3 regions of the Wansuia hejianensis genome follow, and region 2 is predicted to be linked to each of the others. Evidence: riboswitches for the same ligand, from Rfam matches in the RefSeq annotation. Region 2 holds a riboswitch; each other region holds the start of a gene.
The links. Region 2 has a riboswitch for thiamine pyrophosphate ahead of H9Q79_RS05670 (energy-coupled thiamine transporter ThiT). Riboswitches for the same ligand answer to the same signal wherever they lie in the genome.
Positions count from the first base shown of each region.

Region 1: it holds a riboswitch for thiamine pyrophosphate, as region 2 does, so the genes downstream of both, thiS (sulfur carrier protein ThiS) here and H9Q79_RS05670 (energy-coupled thiamine transporter ThiT) in region 2, are expected to answer to the same signal.
Region 3: it holds a riboswitch for thiamine pyrophosphate, as region 2 does, so the genes downstream of both, thiC (phosphomethylpyrimidine synthase ThiC) here and H9Q79_RS05670 (energy-coupled thiamine transporter ThiT) in region 2, are expected to answer to the same signal.

Region 1 is NZ_CP060635.1:2,146,785-2,152,518, forward strand. Features, by position in the region: gene H9Q79_RS09905 (FAD binding domain-containing protein) at 1-627, opposite strand, end outside; gene H9Q79_RS09910 (thiamine phosphate synthase) at 827-1,411, opposite strand; gene thiH (2-iminoacetate synthase ThiH) at 1,404-2,618, opposite strand; gene H9Q79_RS09920 (thiazole synthase) at 2,631-3,407, opposite strand; gene thiF (sulfur carrier protein ThiS adenylyltransferase ThiF) at 3,483-4,118, opposite strand; gene thiS (sulfur carrier protein ThiS) at 4,121-4,315, opposite strand; TPP riboswitch at 4,520-4,626, opposite strand; gene H9Q79_RS09935 (hypothetical protein) at 4,659-4,844, opposite strand; gene H9Q79_RS09940 (hypothetical protein) at 4,846-5,499, opposite strand.
Region 2 is NZ_CP060635.1:1,237,001-1,242,734, forward strand. Features, by position in the region: gene H9Q79_RS05660 (response regulator) at 1-801, shown strand, start outside; gene H9Q79_RS05665 (YdcF family protein) at 796-1,545, opposite strand; TPP riboswitch at 1,638-1,741, shown strand; gene H9Q79_RS05670 (energy-coupled thiamine transporter ThiT) at 1,770-2,471, shown strand; tRNA gene H9Q79_RS05675 (tRNA-Val) at 2,717-2,790, shown strand; gene H9Q79_RS05680 (hypothetical protein) at 3,168-3,305, shown strand; gene H9Q79_RS05685 (transglycosylase domain-containing protein) at 3,302-4,036, shown strand; gene H9Q79_RS05690 (ABC transporter permease) at 4,045-4,761, opposite strand; gene H9Q79_RS05695 (ABC transporter ATP-binding protein) at 4,758-5,573, opposite strand; gene H9Q79_RS05700 (MerR family transcriptional regulator) at 5,570-5,734, opposite strand, start outside.
Region 3 is NZ_CP060635.1:605,645-611,378, forward strand. Features, by position in the region: gene H9Q79_RS02830 (DUF2284 domain-containing protein) at 1-425, shown strand, start outside; gene H9Q79_RS02835 (DUF2238 domain-containing protein) at 529-1,398, shown strand; gene H9Q79_RS02840 (MFS transporter) at 1,453-2,640, opposite strand; TPP riboswitch at 3,098-3,204, shown strand; gene thiC (phosphomethylpyrimidine synthase ThiC) at 3,402-4,709, shown strand; gene thiE (thiamine phosphate synthase) at 4,706-5,368, shown strand; gene thiD (bifunctional hydroxymethylpyrimidine kinase/phosphomethylpyrimidine kinase) at 5,365-5,734, shown strand, end outside.

The DNA.
Region 1 (5,734 bases), 910 kb from region 2:
CTCTTCCTCCAGCTTCTTCACCAGGGCAATCTGCGGCCGCGCGCCGAACACCAGACGGGCTCCCCCTTCATCCAGCGATGCGGCGCAGGTCAGCACAGGAAAATCCGTCCTCGTATTCCTCATGGATACGTAGGCTGTTCTCTGGGGCCTCTTCTTCACAATCAAACGCACCAATAGATCTCTGTCCCTCTTCTGCCCGGAAAAACTCTCCAGCTCCATCCTCCCTCCGTGAAAAAGCTCTACCTGTGTATCCAGGGCCAAAAACAGCGTCATCACATCAGAAAAGCCAAACCGTCCGAAAATGCTGCCGCCCACCGTCGCCAGATTGCGGAACTGTACGCCCACAATGGAGCGCAAGCTCTCCTTCAGCGCTCCGCCCGTGTAACGGTCCAGCCCTTCATGCTCCTCCAGCGCCCGCAGCGTCGTCATGCAGCCAATCCGGAATTCCTCTTCACTTTCCTCAATCACATCCAGCCCCAGCCCGGACAAATCGATGGCGCGGCCCACCGTCCGGCTGCTCATTTTCAGCCAGAGCATGCCCCCCAGAAGACAGCTGTTCTTCTTCTGGTTCAGCTCATAAGCCTGCTCAAGGCTGCCAGCCTTTATATATTCTTTAATCTTCAGCATACAAACTACCCCCTGCTCGCAGAAACCTTGCGGCGTCAAACCCGCTATAGCAAGATTATACCGTAAATCAACTTCTTTGTATAGTGCTTCCAAATGGTCGGGAGGGGGGAGGGGGTTTGGATACCCGGACGAAAGGGTGGGAGGTCTCCCGCTGCTTTTCGTCCGGGTATCCATCATCATCTCGCCCTAAAACCGTAATTTAATACCGCATCAGTTCTGACATTATACAGGCTCCTGCCGCCCCAGACCCCAGTACCTCTTTAACCTGTCCGGTTTTCAGATGGATGCCTCCGATTCCATAGACCGGGATTTTTATGCTACTGGTGATTTCTTTTAGAAACTGAATGCCGCGGGGCGGCAGCCCTTTTTTGCAGTCTGTGGGGTATATATGGCCCGCCGTCACGTAACCGGCTCCCAGCTTTACCGCTTCCAAGGCTTCCGGGAGCGAATGCACGGAGGAGCCGACTTCGCGGAACTGCCGAAGCAAAGGATCACCGAAGACTTCTCTTAATTTCTGCAAGGGCAGGTGGACTCTTTCTGTGCCCAGCTCTGCCGCTGTTTCTATAAATGTGTGGGGGATTAATTCTACCTGGCAGCGGCTGCAAATATCCCGGACACGCAGGGCCAGTTCCCTGTATTCTTGCCCGGCCAGATCCTTTTCCCGCAGAATCAGAGCTTTTGGCTTCAGCGCACAGATTCGTTCTATTTGTTCAAGAAATGGTCTGATACAGAGCTTACGGTCTGTCACTGCTATTATCTTTTCAAAGGAAACCTCATCATACATATACATAATCTGCCATCACAGGCTGCAGGTCTTGTTGAACCAGTGCCTGGAATACCTCCTCCACGGACCGCCCGTCAGAGATTTCAAACTGTTCATCACCCTTGTCTTCCAGTTCTTCCACATGGCTGCCGATTCCTGTGCTGACGCCGGCTGATATTTTGGTGGCCGCAATCTGCACCAGGTTGTCTCTGACCCTGGCGCATTCTCTGGTAGAAACTGTAATGCTCGCAAAGGGCATGAACAGCCGGTATGCAGAAACCACCTGCAGCAGCTGGCGTTCATGGACATCCATGGGATTGATTTTTTCGTTGTTGATGATAGGGCGCAGCCTGGGACAGGAAAACGCGATTTCCGCATGGGGATATTTTCTCTGAATCAGCCAGGCATGTATCCCTGTCGCATAGGCGTCCTTCCGGAAATCTGTCAGTCCCAAAAGCGCCGCAAACCCAACGCCTCGCATGCCCCCCTGCAGCGCCCTTTCCTGTGCGTTCAGCCGGTACGGGAATATACGCTTATGCCCTGCCAGATGCAGAGTTTCATATTTATCAGAATCATAGGTTTCCTGAAATACCGTCACATAATCCGCACCGCATTGATGCAGATATGCATATTCGTCTGAATTCATCGGATAGACCTCCAGGCCGATCACCCGGAAATAATCTTTTGCAATCCTGCACGCCTGCCCGATATATTCCACATCAGATTTTGCCCTGCTTTCCCCTGTCAGGATCAGGATCTCCTGAAGCCCTGTTTTAGATATGGCTTCCATCTCCCTGCGGATCTCATCTGGCGTCAGCCGTGCGCGGCGAATTTTATTGTGGCAGTTGAAACCACAGTAAATACAATAATTTTCACAATAGTTGGCGATATAAAGAGGGGTAAACATATACACCGAATTCCCGAAATGTTTTCTCGTCTCTTCCCTGGCGCGCTGAGCCATCTCCTCCAGACAGGAAAGCGCCGCCGGGGACAAAAGCGCCGCGAAATCTTCCGGCGTCCGTCTTTCGTGCGAAAGCGCCCTGCGCACATCTGCCTCTGTATACTGGTCATAATCATAATCTTTCATCCGGGAGATTACCTGCTCCTGGATATCCGTTCCCACATCCTCCATACCCGGAAGATAAGTCATGTGGTCAATCCGGTTTTCCTTCAGATGTTCCTTAATTTCATCGCTGAATATGCTGTCATTGATCTGATCTGTGCTCATTTTCACCGCCTCCTAATCCTGCAGGAATCCTGTCAGCGGTGAAGACGCGCTGGCCCCTTTTTCCTTCACCCGGCCCATTCCGGCCAGGTATGCGCTTCTTCCGGCTTCAACAGCTTTTCTAAAAGCTTCGGCCATGACCGGGATGTCTCCGGCTGTAGCGATCGCTGTATTTGCCATGACGGCTGCCGCCCCCATCTCCATAGCCTCACAGGCTTGGGAGGGGCGTCCGATTCCCGCGTCTACAATGACAGGCAAATCAATTTCGTCAATCAGAATCTGGATGAATTCTTTCGTGCAGATCCCTTTATTAGAGCCGATAGGTGCTCCCAGCGGCATGATGCAGGCAGCGCCGGCATTAGCCATATCCCTGGCCGCGTTTAAGTCCGGATACATATAGGGCATGACCACAAAGCCTTCTTTTGCCAGTATTTCTGTAGCTTTCGCTGTCTCATAATTGTCTGGCAGCAGGTATTTAGAATCCCTGATTGCCTCGATCTTGATGAAATCCGTTCCGCAGACCTCGCGGGCCAGCCTCGCGATCCGCACTGCTTCTTCCGCATTCCTCGCGCCGGATGTATTGGGCAAAACCGTAACCCCTTCCGGGATAAAATCCAGTATATTAGCCATACCGCCTTCATTGGCGCGCCTCAGAGCCATAGTCACAATCTGTGCACCGGCATTCTCTACAGCCGCCTGAATCAGTTCCAGAGAATATTTCCCCGACCCTAAAATGAATCTGGATGTAAATTCATGGCCACCCAAAACCAGCTTATCCTCTTGTTGTTTCATTCTTTCTTCCTCTCTTTACTGCAATATATTTGGATCTGCACGTAACACTCCGGTCAGGTGCTTTTCCATCTCTTGTCATTCCTCTCCCAGAATCATGCGGACAATCAGATTCGCCTGATGCCCTGCGCAGACAGCCACCCGCGGCGCCATCAGGCCCCGGCCATATTCCGGCTCGGATACTTCGTCGCCGCACAGATAGAAATTCCGCATCACTTTGCGGGTATGTATCAGATTGCTCTCATCAAATCCAGCCATTCCGGAAGCCGACACCAGCCGTTTTTCCGGAAAACACTCCAGCACGCCGTTTACCAGCATAGCTTTATTTTCCGGCACATCGAAAGCCTCACAGATAATCGTATCTTCCTCAAACAGCCCTTTAAGATTTTCTTCTGTCACTCTTATGCAGTCCGTCCGGATATCCAGATAAGGATTGATTTCCAGAATCTCTTCTCTGAGCGCCTCCGTTTTATACATGCCTAAATGGCGGATAAAATACTGCTGCCGGTTCAGGTTCGTGAGATCCACACGGTCAAAATCAATGAGATGCAGATGGCCCACGCCGATTCTGGCCAGAGAAAGGGCCACATTAGAACCCAGCCCTCCCAGCCCGGCAACAGCGACTCTTGCCCCATCCAGCTTTCCCTGAACTTCAGGCGAATGGCGGAGGCAAAGGGCTTCTTTCAATTCCTTCAGGGTCAATTGGCGATCCATCTTCAGCCTCCTCCCACAAAACTCACAACTTCCAGGACATCCTCCTCCGACAGCACTGCCTCTGAAAATTCCGCCCGTGGGATGATGCGGCCATTTCTCTCCACAGCCACCCGGCCCGGCCGGTAATTCTCACGCTCCAAAAGAGCGGCAACCGTCAGCCCCTCTTTCCATTCCTTCCTCTGCCCATTAACTGTCATCTTTCTGCTCCTCCTTTCCCGGCATACAGCAGAAAACTCCGCCATATAGAGCCGAAAAAGAGTTCACGAAAAAATACACCCGTGGTGGTGCACCCCTTCATGAACTCCTGTTCACTCTCAGCCCTGCCGTATGTAATTCCTGCCTCTAAAGTCTGTCAACGTACTGTATAAAAAGAAAACGGGAGACGCCGCAGCTTCTCCCGAAAATAAATCTCTCATTCGTTCCTACGTTGGCATTATCCAAATCAGGTATATGGGTCGAAGTTCCAAACTTCCTCTCAGCCTATTCATAAGCTCCCCTGTTCAGTTTACACAAACAGTATAAGAAAAATACAGGTTTTTGTCAACGGGAAATTTTATATTCCCTGAGAAGCTGGCTCTGATATTCCGGTTCACGCGCCGCCCTCTCCAGTTCCTTTAACCTGTGATCCATAATCAGGCACAGATTCAGCTGATTTATTCTCGCCTCCCCGCGTTCTTCACCTTTTGCCTCACTGCTTTTCATCATTTCCTGTATTGCCGTACACATATCAATCTTCTCCTTCCGGGCCAAAGCGTTTCTCTGACTCCATCCGCTCCTTCAGAAGTGGAATATCCAGAAACCGGGCAACCAGCCAGGCCCTGTCCGCATCCAGGTGGCTGTAATGCTCTTTCCTGTCTTCCATCATGCGGGCCAGCCGTTCAGCCCTGCCCATGACTTCCAGCAATTCAAAGACCTCTCTTAGTCCTGTCCGGAAATTGTCTTTATTCACTGTTTTACTGCTGACCAGGTTAATTTTATAGTCCGGGAAAAAATCCTTCTTCACATTTAATTCCTCCGGAAAATGCAGCATCTCATGCAGGCTGACAGGACCATCCCATTCCTGCTGCTCCCCGTAATAGAAAACCAGCGTGAGGACCGGCATTCCGTAATGTACACTGCGCTGGCCTTCCACATTCAATACAACCCGCAGCAGCCCATCCGACAGGCTGCAATTCCGGCTGGCATCCCTGATGCGGTAGAGAATCGCCGGATTCCCCATGCGGTCCTCCGCCAGAAGCTGTTCCTTTTCATTGGCATACTGCAGCATCTCCGGCCGCAGCACCTGCTCTCCCTGGAAAACTGTACCATTATAGAGATCGGCAAAGATATCCGGCTTCCTGGGCGCCTCATATACTTCTGCATCATAGGCAGACAATTTCATATCGAGTCCTCCTTATATCCGGGAGAACTCTGCATGAAGGCCCAGAATTCTCTCCATCCTGTAATTGGGTAATCTGCATGGAAAAATTCCAAGCGCTGCGATACGCAGATGAACAACAGATCAATCACAGTGAATACGCTGTGATTTCTAAGAATACCAGAATTATATTCCATTTGAATCATACCATAAATTCTCAAATAAAACAAGCCCTATTGACAATTTCGCGCATAAGTCG
Region 2 (5,734 bases):
CAGGGCCGCCATTATTTTGTCCTGATCCTCAGCCCGGACTGGAACACCTTTCCCGCTGATTTCGACCGTGACTTGATACTGTCCTCCATCCAGAACATCGGCGACGACTTCATGGATAATGGGCGCTACCACCATTATGCATTTTGCGACAGCCATTTCAACCTTAATTACCTGATCAGCTGGAACCTTTCCCCCTCCAACGATCATCTGGAGCAGCTTTCCAACAATATCCGTGACCGGATCTGGCTTTATTACCACGCTTCCATACACGGCGGGATCAGTCTGTCCACCCGCAGCCTGTCGGAAATCCACACGCTATGGATACAGGCATGGAATTCTTGTAAATACAGCTATCAAATGGACGATTATCCTATCCTTAATTACCAGAACCTAAAACAGCTGCCCCACCGGCTGAAGAATCCGCTCACTTCTTTTACTCCGGAATCAGAACGAAAACCAGGCGCCACTCAGACTGTGCGCCAGAACCGCCTTATTGCTTCAGCAAAGCACTATATTCAGGAACATCTGTCTGACCAGAATCTGGGCCTCTCTGCTGTTAGCGAAAAAATTGGTCTGTCTTCCATCTATTTCTGTAATCTTTTTCACAAAGAAGTGGGAATCAGTTTCAATGAATATCTGAATAATGAACGGATAAAAAAAGCCCGGCAGCTTCTGGCTGATCCTTCTCTGAAAATCTATGAAGTCAGCTATGCTGTGGGCTATGGTAATCCAAAGTATTTTAATTTTATATTTAAAAAGCTGGTAAAGCTCACTCCCTCCGAATACAGGAAAACTCTATAGTTTCCTTTTGGCCGCATCAAGCGCGATGCTGAAAAACTCTCTTACCATATAGTGTGGAAGCAGTATGCTCCTGAAAGGGGCCGCAATACCGCAGACTTCCTTCCCAACTTGTTTTTCAGCAATCCGCACAGCGCGGAACACATGAAAATTGTTTGTTACAATCCCTACCGATGCATCGTCATCTGGAATCAGCCGGAAACTGTTCACGATGTTTTCCACCGTATCTCTGGACTGATCCTCCGTCAGAATCCGTTCCTCTTCTATTCCAAGCTTCACCAGCTCATTCCGCATGCAATCGGCCTCGCTGATCTCTTCCCCTCGTCCCTGCCCTCCAGACACGATGGCGACAGTCTCCGGATTCTCATGCAGGTAATCTGCCGCCGTCTCAATCCGGTGCCTCAACGCACGGGTCGGCCTAGTTCCCCGGACGCCTGCACCGAGCACAATCATATAATCCAGCCCTGTTTTTCCTTTGGCGCCCATCCCGCTGATGATCAATCCCTCAACAAAGACAAAACACGTCAAAAGGACAGCCAGGCAGACTAACCCCCCTTTTTTCAGTCCCGCCGGAATCGGTATGCGCCCAAAACGCAGTTCAAGCCCAGCCAGAATCAGACAGAAAATCCCCGCAACCAGCCAGATAAACAGAACAGACAGGTGAAATCCGCCATATTTCCCACACAGCAAATAATAAAGTAAAAATACAATCCCCAGAACCAGAAATATCATAAGCTTTCTCTTCATTAAAATCCCCTCTTGTTTTAACTATCATACCTCATTATTTGGGAATTGACAAAATATTTTTGCCGGAATATACTTTAACTACAGAAATATAAAACACACGCTAGGGGAGCTATTGCTGAGAATGCGGCTGCAGTGCCGCTGACCCTCACCACTTGACCCGGTTAATACCGGCGTAAGGAAGCAAATCAGAAGCCCCTCCTGCGTCCAGCAAAGGAGGATTTTTTATGTTAAAACACTTTGTCACCGAAGAGGGCGGCCTTACGGGAGCCGGGTATGGCCTCTTCATTGCCACCGCCGTCATCTGTCTCTTGATTGCCGTCGCAGTCGCCCGGCGCAATACGAAATCCAGTCCCATTTCGCCGAAACGTCTGGCTTTCTGCGCCATGGGGATTGCCCTGGCCTTTATTACATCATATATCCGCTTTCTGAAGCTTCCCATGGGCGGCACTATTACGCTGTTTTCCATGCTTTTCATCGTGCTGGTTGGCTACTGGTATGGCGCGGGCACCGGGATTCTGGTAGGACTGGTCTACGGTATCCTGCAATTCATACAAGACCCTTATTTCCTGACCTTTTTCCAGGTCTGCTGCGATTATCTGCTAGCTTTTGCAGCTTTGGGTGTGGCAGGTTTTTTCCGGAAACAGAAGCATGGCCTTGTAAAAGGTTACATCGCGGCGGTGCTCTGCCGCGGCGTATTCGCCTCTCTGGCCGGTTACCTCTACTGGATGGAATACATGCCTGAAGACTTCCCGAAGTCTCTGAGTGCTATCTATCCGGTCATATACAACTACAGCTATCTTCTGGTAGAAGGAATCCTGACCGTCATCCTGATTTCCATTCCCGCTGTCTCAAAAGCGCTGAATCAGGTGCGCCGGATTGCGTTGGACGAACCCAAGACATCTGCTTCCAGAAAACCAGCCGCGTAAAGCTTCAGAACTGGCCTCGTTCCACAGTGAAGCATTTCTCCGCCATCGGCGATAAACCTGGGCCTGTCGGAGACGCAATATCCAAACGCAGGAAAATATACAGCAGTCACCTGACCCGATGCCTGTGCGGCTGCCAAGCCGCACAGACCCACAGGGCAAAGTTCTGCCCTATCCGCCCTGTTGATTTAAAACTGTTTGCTGATTTTTCTTCCCTTCTGCCCTGGAATATGATATAATATGCTTATGGAAGCATAGCTCAGCTGGGATGAGCGCTCGCCTGACTAGCGGGAGGTCAAGGGTTCGAGCCCCTTTGCTTCCATTTTTTATGCCCTTCTGAATCACCAGTAAGTGTACCAACGGCTGAACAACACATCCGAATTCTTTCCCAACAATAGTCATATTCTTTATCTCCTTTAACTTCTCTGATATACTGACCATAAAAATGGGAGGTTTAACACCATGCCAAAAATTGACCTAACTGTCTCTGTACCGTTATCAATAATCGTCACTAACTGGATATCCGCAGACTATGGATGCAGCAGAAACACCTTAAAATAAGTCTTTAATTAGGCGTTTTTTACTCCTCCAAAATTCCATATTCCTTAAGGAAATCATAAGGTTAGTACAAAGCTGTCGTAAGATTTCTCCTGTATACTGTTTATATCAAAAAGCATATACCATAAGGAGGAATTTATAATGCAGATTTTAAGTTATATTGGCACACTCTTTTTCGTAGTTCTCATGCTTCCCATAAGCTTGATTCTCACAGCGGTAGAATCCCTGAAGGCTCTTCTTTACGCGCATACTCCCGCTTCGGAGAAACGGCGGGCATGAGCAAGAACGGTAAGCCGGCAGCCGGAAAACAGGCATTACGGTGGACTGGCCGGATTCTGCTAATTCTTCTGACTGTTCTCGCCCTTCTGGCCATCATTTTTCTGAGCAGAGGTTATTCCCTGTATCAGAAAGCTGTCCAGCAGAAATCTCTGGCCGCCGCTGTGGAGGAAATACGGGATAAAGAAGACTACACTCCGCTTGCCGCGCTGCCCCAGACTTATCTGGATGCTGTGGTTTCAGCGGAAGACTGCCGCTTCTATCAGCATGAGGGAATCGACCTGATATCCATCGGGCGGGCTGCCATCCACGATATACAGACCCTCTCTCTCGAAGAGGGAGGGAGCACCATCACTCAGCAGCTCGCCAAGAACATATATTTTACGCAGGAAAAGGATTTCTCCCGGAAGTTTGCAGAAATGTTTCTCGCTTTTGATCTGGAACGTAATTACAGTAAGAACGAGATTTTAGAACTCTATGTGAACACAATCTATTTCGGAGACGGCTATTACAGTGTCAAAGAGGCCAGCCAGGGCTATTTCGGAAAATTCCCTTCAGAAATGAATCAACAGGAATGTACGCTGCTGGCCGGCATTCCCAATGCCCCCTCTGTCTATGCCCCCACTAAAAACCCTGACCTGGCGGCCCAGCGCCAGAGACAAGTGCTCGATAAAATGGTTGACAACGGCAAACTGACAGAACAGGAGGCTGAGGATCTTCTGATTCAGGTTTAACCCTGCTCTCATTCAGATTTTAACATTCTCAGCAGCAACCCGCAGATCACAGCCGCTGCCGCCAGAATTGCAGCCAGAGGCCACAGATTCCCGGGATGGAACACACGGTCTGACATCATCTGGTAGCCCCATGCTGCGGGAAGCAGTTTTCCGGCATATGTCAGAGTCTCCGGCAACAACTCTGCCGGGAACATGATGCCCGACAGCATGATGGACGGAAGGAATAACAGCTGAGAAAACATAGTCAGCTTTGCCTGGCTCTTTACCAGAAGCCCCAAAACACTTCCTACACTCAGCGATACGGCGATGAATACCGCCAGGGAGCCAAAATATGAGGGCAGATTCGCCGGAAGCTCTGCATGAAACAGAACAGGGGCTGTTAAGTATATAATACCGCTCATGATCAGCAGATGGATAAACGCTGACAGAAATACTGAGACAAGGCCGAGATACAGCGGCACCCCATTAGCTTTATACATCTTCCTGATATCGCTCCCGTATATTTCTGCCAGGGAGGGCGGCAAGCCTATCATCGCCCCCATCGATACGCCCATCACAGTCATAGACTGTATGAGCGTATTTTTTGCCTCCGGGTTGACAGATGTAAAGATCCCACCCATTACGGCAAAAAATAAGAGCGGAACCACATAGCAGGTAATCAATAGTGATTTACTGCGTATATCCAGTTTCCACTGCAGCCCCACCCCATACAAAAATGCCTTCAATCTCCATTCCCCCTCGCTATCTCAATAAAATGCTGTTCCAGTGATCCTCTGTCTATTTTAATGTCCAGTACGGTAATTCCTCTCGCCTTATAATCTTCCAGCAGAGCCAGAAGGGTATCGCCGATATCGTCCGATTTAACTTTCTCCTCTCCCTGCTCCGTTCTGATCTGAAGTGTATATCGCTTTCCCACCTTCGCGCCCAGTTCTTCTACTGTCCCCCAAAAGACGATTTTTCCGTCATTCAGGATTGCGATCCGATCACACAGGCTCTCCACCTCCGCCATGTCATGGCTGGCCAGCAGGATTGTTTTCCCCTGCGCTTTCAGCCTCCGTATCTGGCCATGAAGAGATAGCCTCCCTTCCACATCCAGACCGGCTGTCGGTTCATCCAGGAACACAATATCCGGATTGCTGATCAGAGCCAGCGCCAGGTGCAGCCTCCTTTTCTGTCCGGTTGAAAGTTCTGCATACTGCCTTTTCGTAAAATCATGGATTCCGAGTGCCTCCAGCATGGCACCGTCAATATGGGCCTTATTCCATCCAGCGAATAACCGCACCGCTTCCATTGGCCGGATATAAGACGGAAGAGAGGCTGACTGGAGCTGAATCCCCATCTTTCCATCTACCTCTATCCTTCCCCCTTCATATTTACGCAGACCTTCAATGCATTCCAGGGCCGTAGTTTTCCCCGCGCCATTGACTCCGAGAAGAGCAAATATTTCCCCTTTCGGAATATGGAAGGTCAGCCCTTTCAGGACTGTATGGCCGCCATAACTTTTCACCAGCCCGTCTACCTGTATTGCATGTTTCATTCTGCCCCCTCCCCAAACGGATGATAGCCGATTTTTTCAAAATAAGCTCCCAGTGCCGTTCCAATAAAAAAATTCGCCTCTGCCTGCCTCTGTTGCCCTCCATCCTCCATACCGTTGAAATTCTCCGTCTTCATGAGCCTGGACACAATGCGAAGGTCACC
Region 3 (5,734 bases), 630 kb from region 2:
AATGCCACGCCTATGACCGTACATGGACATGTCCTCCGGGCTGCGGAACCATTGAAGAATGTGCGGAACGGATGAAAAAGTACGACTGGGGAATTCTGGTTCAGACCACGGCAGAGCTGGAAGACAGCATGGATTATGAGGGAATGATGGAGGGCCAGGAGCGGCAGAAGGAGAACAGCATTGCATTTTTAAAGGAGCTGAGAGAGATTTATGCAGACGTTCTGCCTCTCTGCAGCGCGGGCTGTGACCTCTGCAAGGAATGCACTTATCCGGAGAAACCCTGCCGTTTTCCGGATAAAGCGCTTTCGGCTATGGAGGGCTATGGACTACTGGTCAGCCAGGTCTGCCAGGATAACGATCTGAAGTATTACTATGGACCAAATACAGTTACATATACAGCGTTGTTTCTGATTAAAGAATCCTGAGCAGCATGATCTCTGGTGTTTAGACTGGCTGGGACAGGAAATGCTGCTTGCAGTTGTATTTCAGAAAGATTGGCGCATGAGAAAGGACAAGTGAGGGAAGTATATGGAGAACGACAAGAAGAAGCCGAGGCCGCTCCGGAAAAAAGAGCTGCGGGAGAATATCAAGAAGAATAAGAAGCTTTTTATCCTGTATATGGTGCTCAGAGGACTGGTTATCCTGGTGATGGTAGCCCAGTTTCTGAATAAGAACTATGAGAATGTGTTTCTATGCCTTTTGACTTTACTGCTGTTTTGCATACCTTCGGTTGTGGAGCTGCGGCTGTCCATAGATATTCCGGATGTCCTGGAAGCAATTATATATATGTTCATTTTTGCAGCAGAAATCTTGGGAGAGATTAATAAATATTATCTGATTTTTCCCCAATGGGATACAATTCTGCACACACTGAACGGGTTCCTGGCGGCAGCCATCGGCTTTTCGCTGGTGAATCTGCTGAATAAGAGTCAGAGGTTCACCTTTCAGCTATCTCCGGTCTTCCTGGCAGTGGTGGCGTTTTGTTTCTCCATGACGATCGGTGTCGTATGGGAATTTTTCGAGTATTTTATGGATATGAATTTTGGGCTGGATATGCAGAAAGATACAGTAGTGCATGCGATCAGCTCTGTAATGCTGAATCCCACAGGTGCGAACCGGCCTGAGGCGATACGCGGGATCACTAGCGTGGTGGTCAACGGACAAGAGCTGGGGTTGGGTGGATATCTGGATATCGGGCTGATCGATACGATGAACGATCTGCTGGTGAATTTCGTCGGCGCGTTTACGTTTTCAGTGATCGGATATTTTTCCCTGAAGCATAAGGGGAAGAAAAACCGGCTCGTGGAGAATCTGGTGCCCACCTGGAAGGATGAGGAAAATGTTCCGGAAAACGACGGTAAGGCCCAGGAGCCTCCGGATGGATATTCCGGAGTTTAATAGAAAAGCAGCAGAGTGTATAGCCTGCTGCTTTTCTAATTGGTAACAGTGGATTCAGCGGCTCTTTGCCTTCAGATTTCTGCAGATCAGAAGTCCGGCCAGCAGAAGAAACGGAAAGATGATGGCCGCCAGAATCCCAAGCCTGAGGTTGTCGCCGGCCATTCCCGATACCATGCCGGCCAGTGTGGGTCCGCCGGAACATCCGGCGTCGCCGGCCAGGGCCAGCAGAGCGAACATGGCGGTACCGCCGCCCCTGATCGAAGCCGCCGCTTTGCTGAAAGTACCCGGCCACAAAATGCCCACCGACAGGCCGCACAGTGCGCAGCCCGCCAGCGCCAGGGCCGGCATTGGCACCAGGGATATGCACAGATAGGAGACGATACATAAAATTGCGCTAAATGACATGAAACGGTCGAGATTTATCCTGTCCCCGCGTTTGCCATAATAAACTCTTGAAAGGCCCATGAGTACGGCAAAGGCCATGGGACCGGCCAGATCTCCCAGGGTTTTACTCATTCCGAGCCCGCTTTCGGCAAAAGTGGATGCCCATTGGCTGACGGCTTGTTCACTCGCACCTGCACATAGCATCATCAGCATCAGAACCCAGAAAATTTTCTTAGAGAACAGCTGTTTTATGGTCAGGCCCTGTTCACCCTCGTCAATCAGTGTGCCGATCGGCGCCCGGGCGAATACGAAAGCATTAACGACCGGAAGGATGGCCCACAGCAGCGCGAGCACTTTCCAGCGGGATATTCCAAATATCTGAAAAAATACAGTAGAGACCAGAACAACTCCCACCAAGCCCCAGCAATAAAAAGAGTGCAGCAGGCTCATGGCCTTCTCTTTATTATCCGTGGGACAGGATTCCATGATCGGACTTACCAGAACTTCAGACAGGCCTCCGCCAACAGCATAGATGACAGTCGCTGCCAGAAGCCCGGCAAATGCGTCAGGACATAAATCGGGCAGTATGGTGAGAGCGATGAGCCCCGCTGCCGAACAGATATGGGAAAAAACGATGGAGGCACGGTATCCGATCCTGTCAAGCAATCCGGCAGACAGGAGGTCGACGGCCAGCTGGATGCCAAAATTGATGGTAATGAGCATAGTTATTTTAGACAGAGGGATTCCATAGCTGCTGTGGAAGGTAAGAAACAGCAGCGGAGCGAAATTATTCACGATAGCCTGCACGATATAGCCGGTAAAGCAGGCGATGATTGTTTTTTTATATCCGTTGTTCATAAATATCTCCTTTAAGGCTGGGAAAATATGTCTTTGCGATTATACCATAAAAGATGGCAGGTTGTCTGCATTTTATTTTGTATGAAAAAGACATTGTAAGCATTCACAGTCTAATTATGCATTGTGTAACAGCGTAGGCTGTTTCCACGTCCCGTCAGGGGCATGAGTTGCGGTATACTCTGGAGTATGGTTTTTGTCGAGGTGGGGGGTGGATACGCGGACGAAAAGCAGCGGGAGACCTCCGCGCTGGTTATATATCTCACTGTTTGGAAGCGGGGACAACCTTCCTCCCGTCCATCGGAAAGGCGGGCAAGGGCGCACTGCTGTCCGCAGTTATGCTGGAGCCGGAAATGATACACATGGCAGAAGACGGTATGGGGAAGCAGGTGAAGAAAAATAGGAAATATTGTATGAAAATCTTGCCGGATTTGTAAAGGTATGTTACAATGAACTCAAATTAAAGACCGCGGGGAGCTTGTGTGCAGGCTGAGAGGAAGTAATCAACTTCGACCCTTATACCTGATTTGGATAATGCCAACGTAGGGAATGTGCAGAAGGAACAACAGCCGTTTTCATTTTGAATTATTCAGAATGAGGACGGCTTTTTATTTTACAGAAAATAGAACTTCTTATAAAGTAAAAAGTCTTTAACAGGATGCACATGACAGGCAAAGAAAAGCTGCAGCACTTCGGCGGAGAGGTGAACCGGCGCAGCGTCAGGAAGAAATTGCGGCCGCCGTACAGGCAGAAAGGATACAATTATGAATGAGCATTATACGACACAGATGGATGCCGCCAGGCAGGGAATTATCACACCACAGATGGAGACTGTCGCCAGGAAAGAGCACAGGCCGCCGGAGGAAATCCGCTCGCTGGTGGCGGAGGGAAAGGTCGCGATCTGCGCTAACAAAAGGCATGTCTGCCTGGACCCTAACGGTGTGGGCTCTATGCTGAGGACAAAGATCAACGTCAATCTGGGAGTTTCCCGTGACTGCAAGGATTATGATGTGGAGATGAAGAAAGTGATGGCAGCGGTGGGTATGGGTGCGGAAGCGATCATGGATCTATCCTCTCATGGCGATACAACGGCGTTCCGCAGAAAGCTCACGGCAGAATGCCCGGCCATGATCGGGACTGTTCCGGTCTATGATTCTGTAATCCATTATCAGAGAGATCTGGCGACGCTTTCGGCGAAGGATTTTATAGATGTGATTCGTCTTCACGCGGAGGACGGCGTAGATTTTGTCACGCTTCACTGCGGGATCACACGGAAAACCATCGAACAGATCCGTAAGCATAAGAGAAAGATGAATATAGTGTCCAGAGGAGGCTCCCTGGTATTTGCATGGATGTGTATGACAGGCGGGGAAAATCCGTTTTATGAATACTATGATGAAATCCTGGAGATCTGCCGGGAATATGATGTGACGATTTCCCTGGGGGATGCCTGCCGTCCTGGATGTCTGGCGGATGCAGGGGATGTCTGCCAGATAGAAGAACTGGTACGCTTGGGCGAGCTGACGAAAAGGGCATGGGAAAAGGATGTCCAGGTCATGGTGGAGGGACCGGGCCACATGGCTCTCGACCAGATCGATGCGAACATGAAGATACAGCAGAGTATCTGCATGGGAGCGCCCTTCTATGTGCTGGGGCCGCTGGTGACAGATATCGCGCCCGGCTATGACCACATCACCTCAGCGATTGGCGGAGCTATGGCTGCCGCGGCAGGGGCCGCTTTCCTGTGTTATGTAACTCCGGCGGAGCATCTGGCGCTGCCAAATGTGGAGGATGTAAAACAGGGTATCATTGCCAGCAAAATTGCGGCCCATGCGGCCGATATCGCCAAGCATATACCTCATGCGAGGGATATTGATGACCGGATGGCGGACGCCCGGCAGAGGCTGGACTGGGAAGGCCAGTGGGAATGTGCCATTGATCCTGAGACGGCGAAAGCTATCCGTGATGACAGAAGCCCGGAACATGAGGATACCTGCTCCATGTGCGGAAAGTTCTGTGCGGTCCGCAGCATGAATAAAGCACTGTCCGGGGAGTACATAGACATTTTATGATGAGCGGGAATGAAATCAGAGAAAATCTTCGGGCATCTCTGCGGCTGTATGGTGTGACTGACAGAAGCTGGCTGCGGGGCGAGACCCTCGTGCAGCAGGTGGAGAAAGCCCTTCAGGGCGGGGTTACCTTCCTGCAGCTCAGGGAAAAGCAGCTGCAGGAAGAGGAATTTTTAGAAGAAGCGTTGAAAATAAGAGAGTTATGCAGCAGGTACCATGTGCCCTTTGTCATCGATGACAATGTGAAGGTCGCCCTGAGATCAGGAGCCGATGGAGTTCATCTGGGTCAGGCGGACATGGGAATTCAGGAAGCGCGCCGGATCCTGGGAGAGGATAAAATCATCGGCCTGTCGGCCAGGACAGTCGGACAGGCGGTGCAGGCTGAAAAGGATGGCGCGGACTACCTGGGGGCAGGAGCAGTCTTCGGAACTTCCACGAAATCCGACGCCATAACTTTGCCAAAAGGGATCCTGAAGGAGATCTGCCGGTCAGTCAGCATTCCGGTGGTGGCCATCGGCGGAATCAACAGCAGCAATCTTCTGGAGCTGAGAGGAACAGGGATTTCCGGAGCAGCGGTGGTATCGGCTATTTTTGCGGCGGAGGACATAGCGGCCGCGGCCAGAAGGCTGAATGTATTGGCGGGGCAGGTGACAGGGCTATGAAGACAGTTTTGACAATCGCAGGCTCAGATTCCTGCGGCGGAGCGGGAATACAGGCAGATCTGAAAACGATTGCGGCCCACGGCCTCTATGGGATGAGTGTTATAACGGCTGTGACCGCCCAGAATACTATAAGAGTTTCAGGAATCCATGTGATTCCGCCGGAATTCGTGGAAAAACAGATGGACGCAGTATTTCAGGATATTTTTCCTGACGCCGTAAAGATAGGGATGCTGTCAGACAGTGAAATGATTCGTGCCGTAGCCGGGCGCCTGAAGGCATACCACCCGAAATGGGTGGTGCTGGACCCGGTAATGGTGTCCACAAGCGGAAACCGACTGATGGATCAGGAGGCCTGTGAGTGCCTGA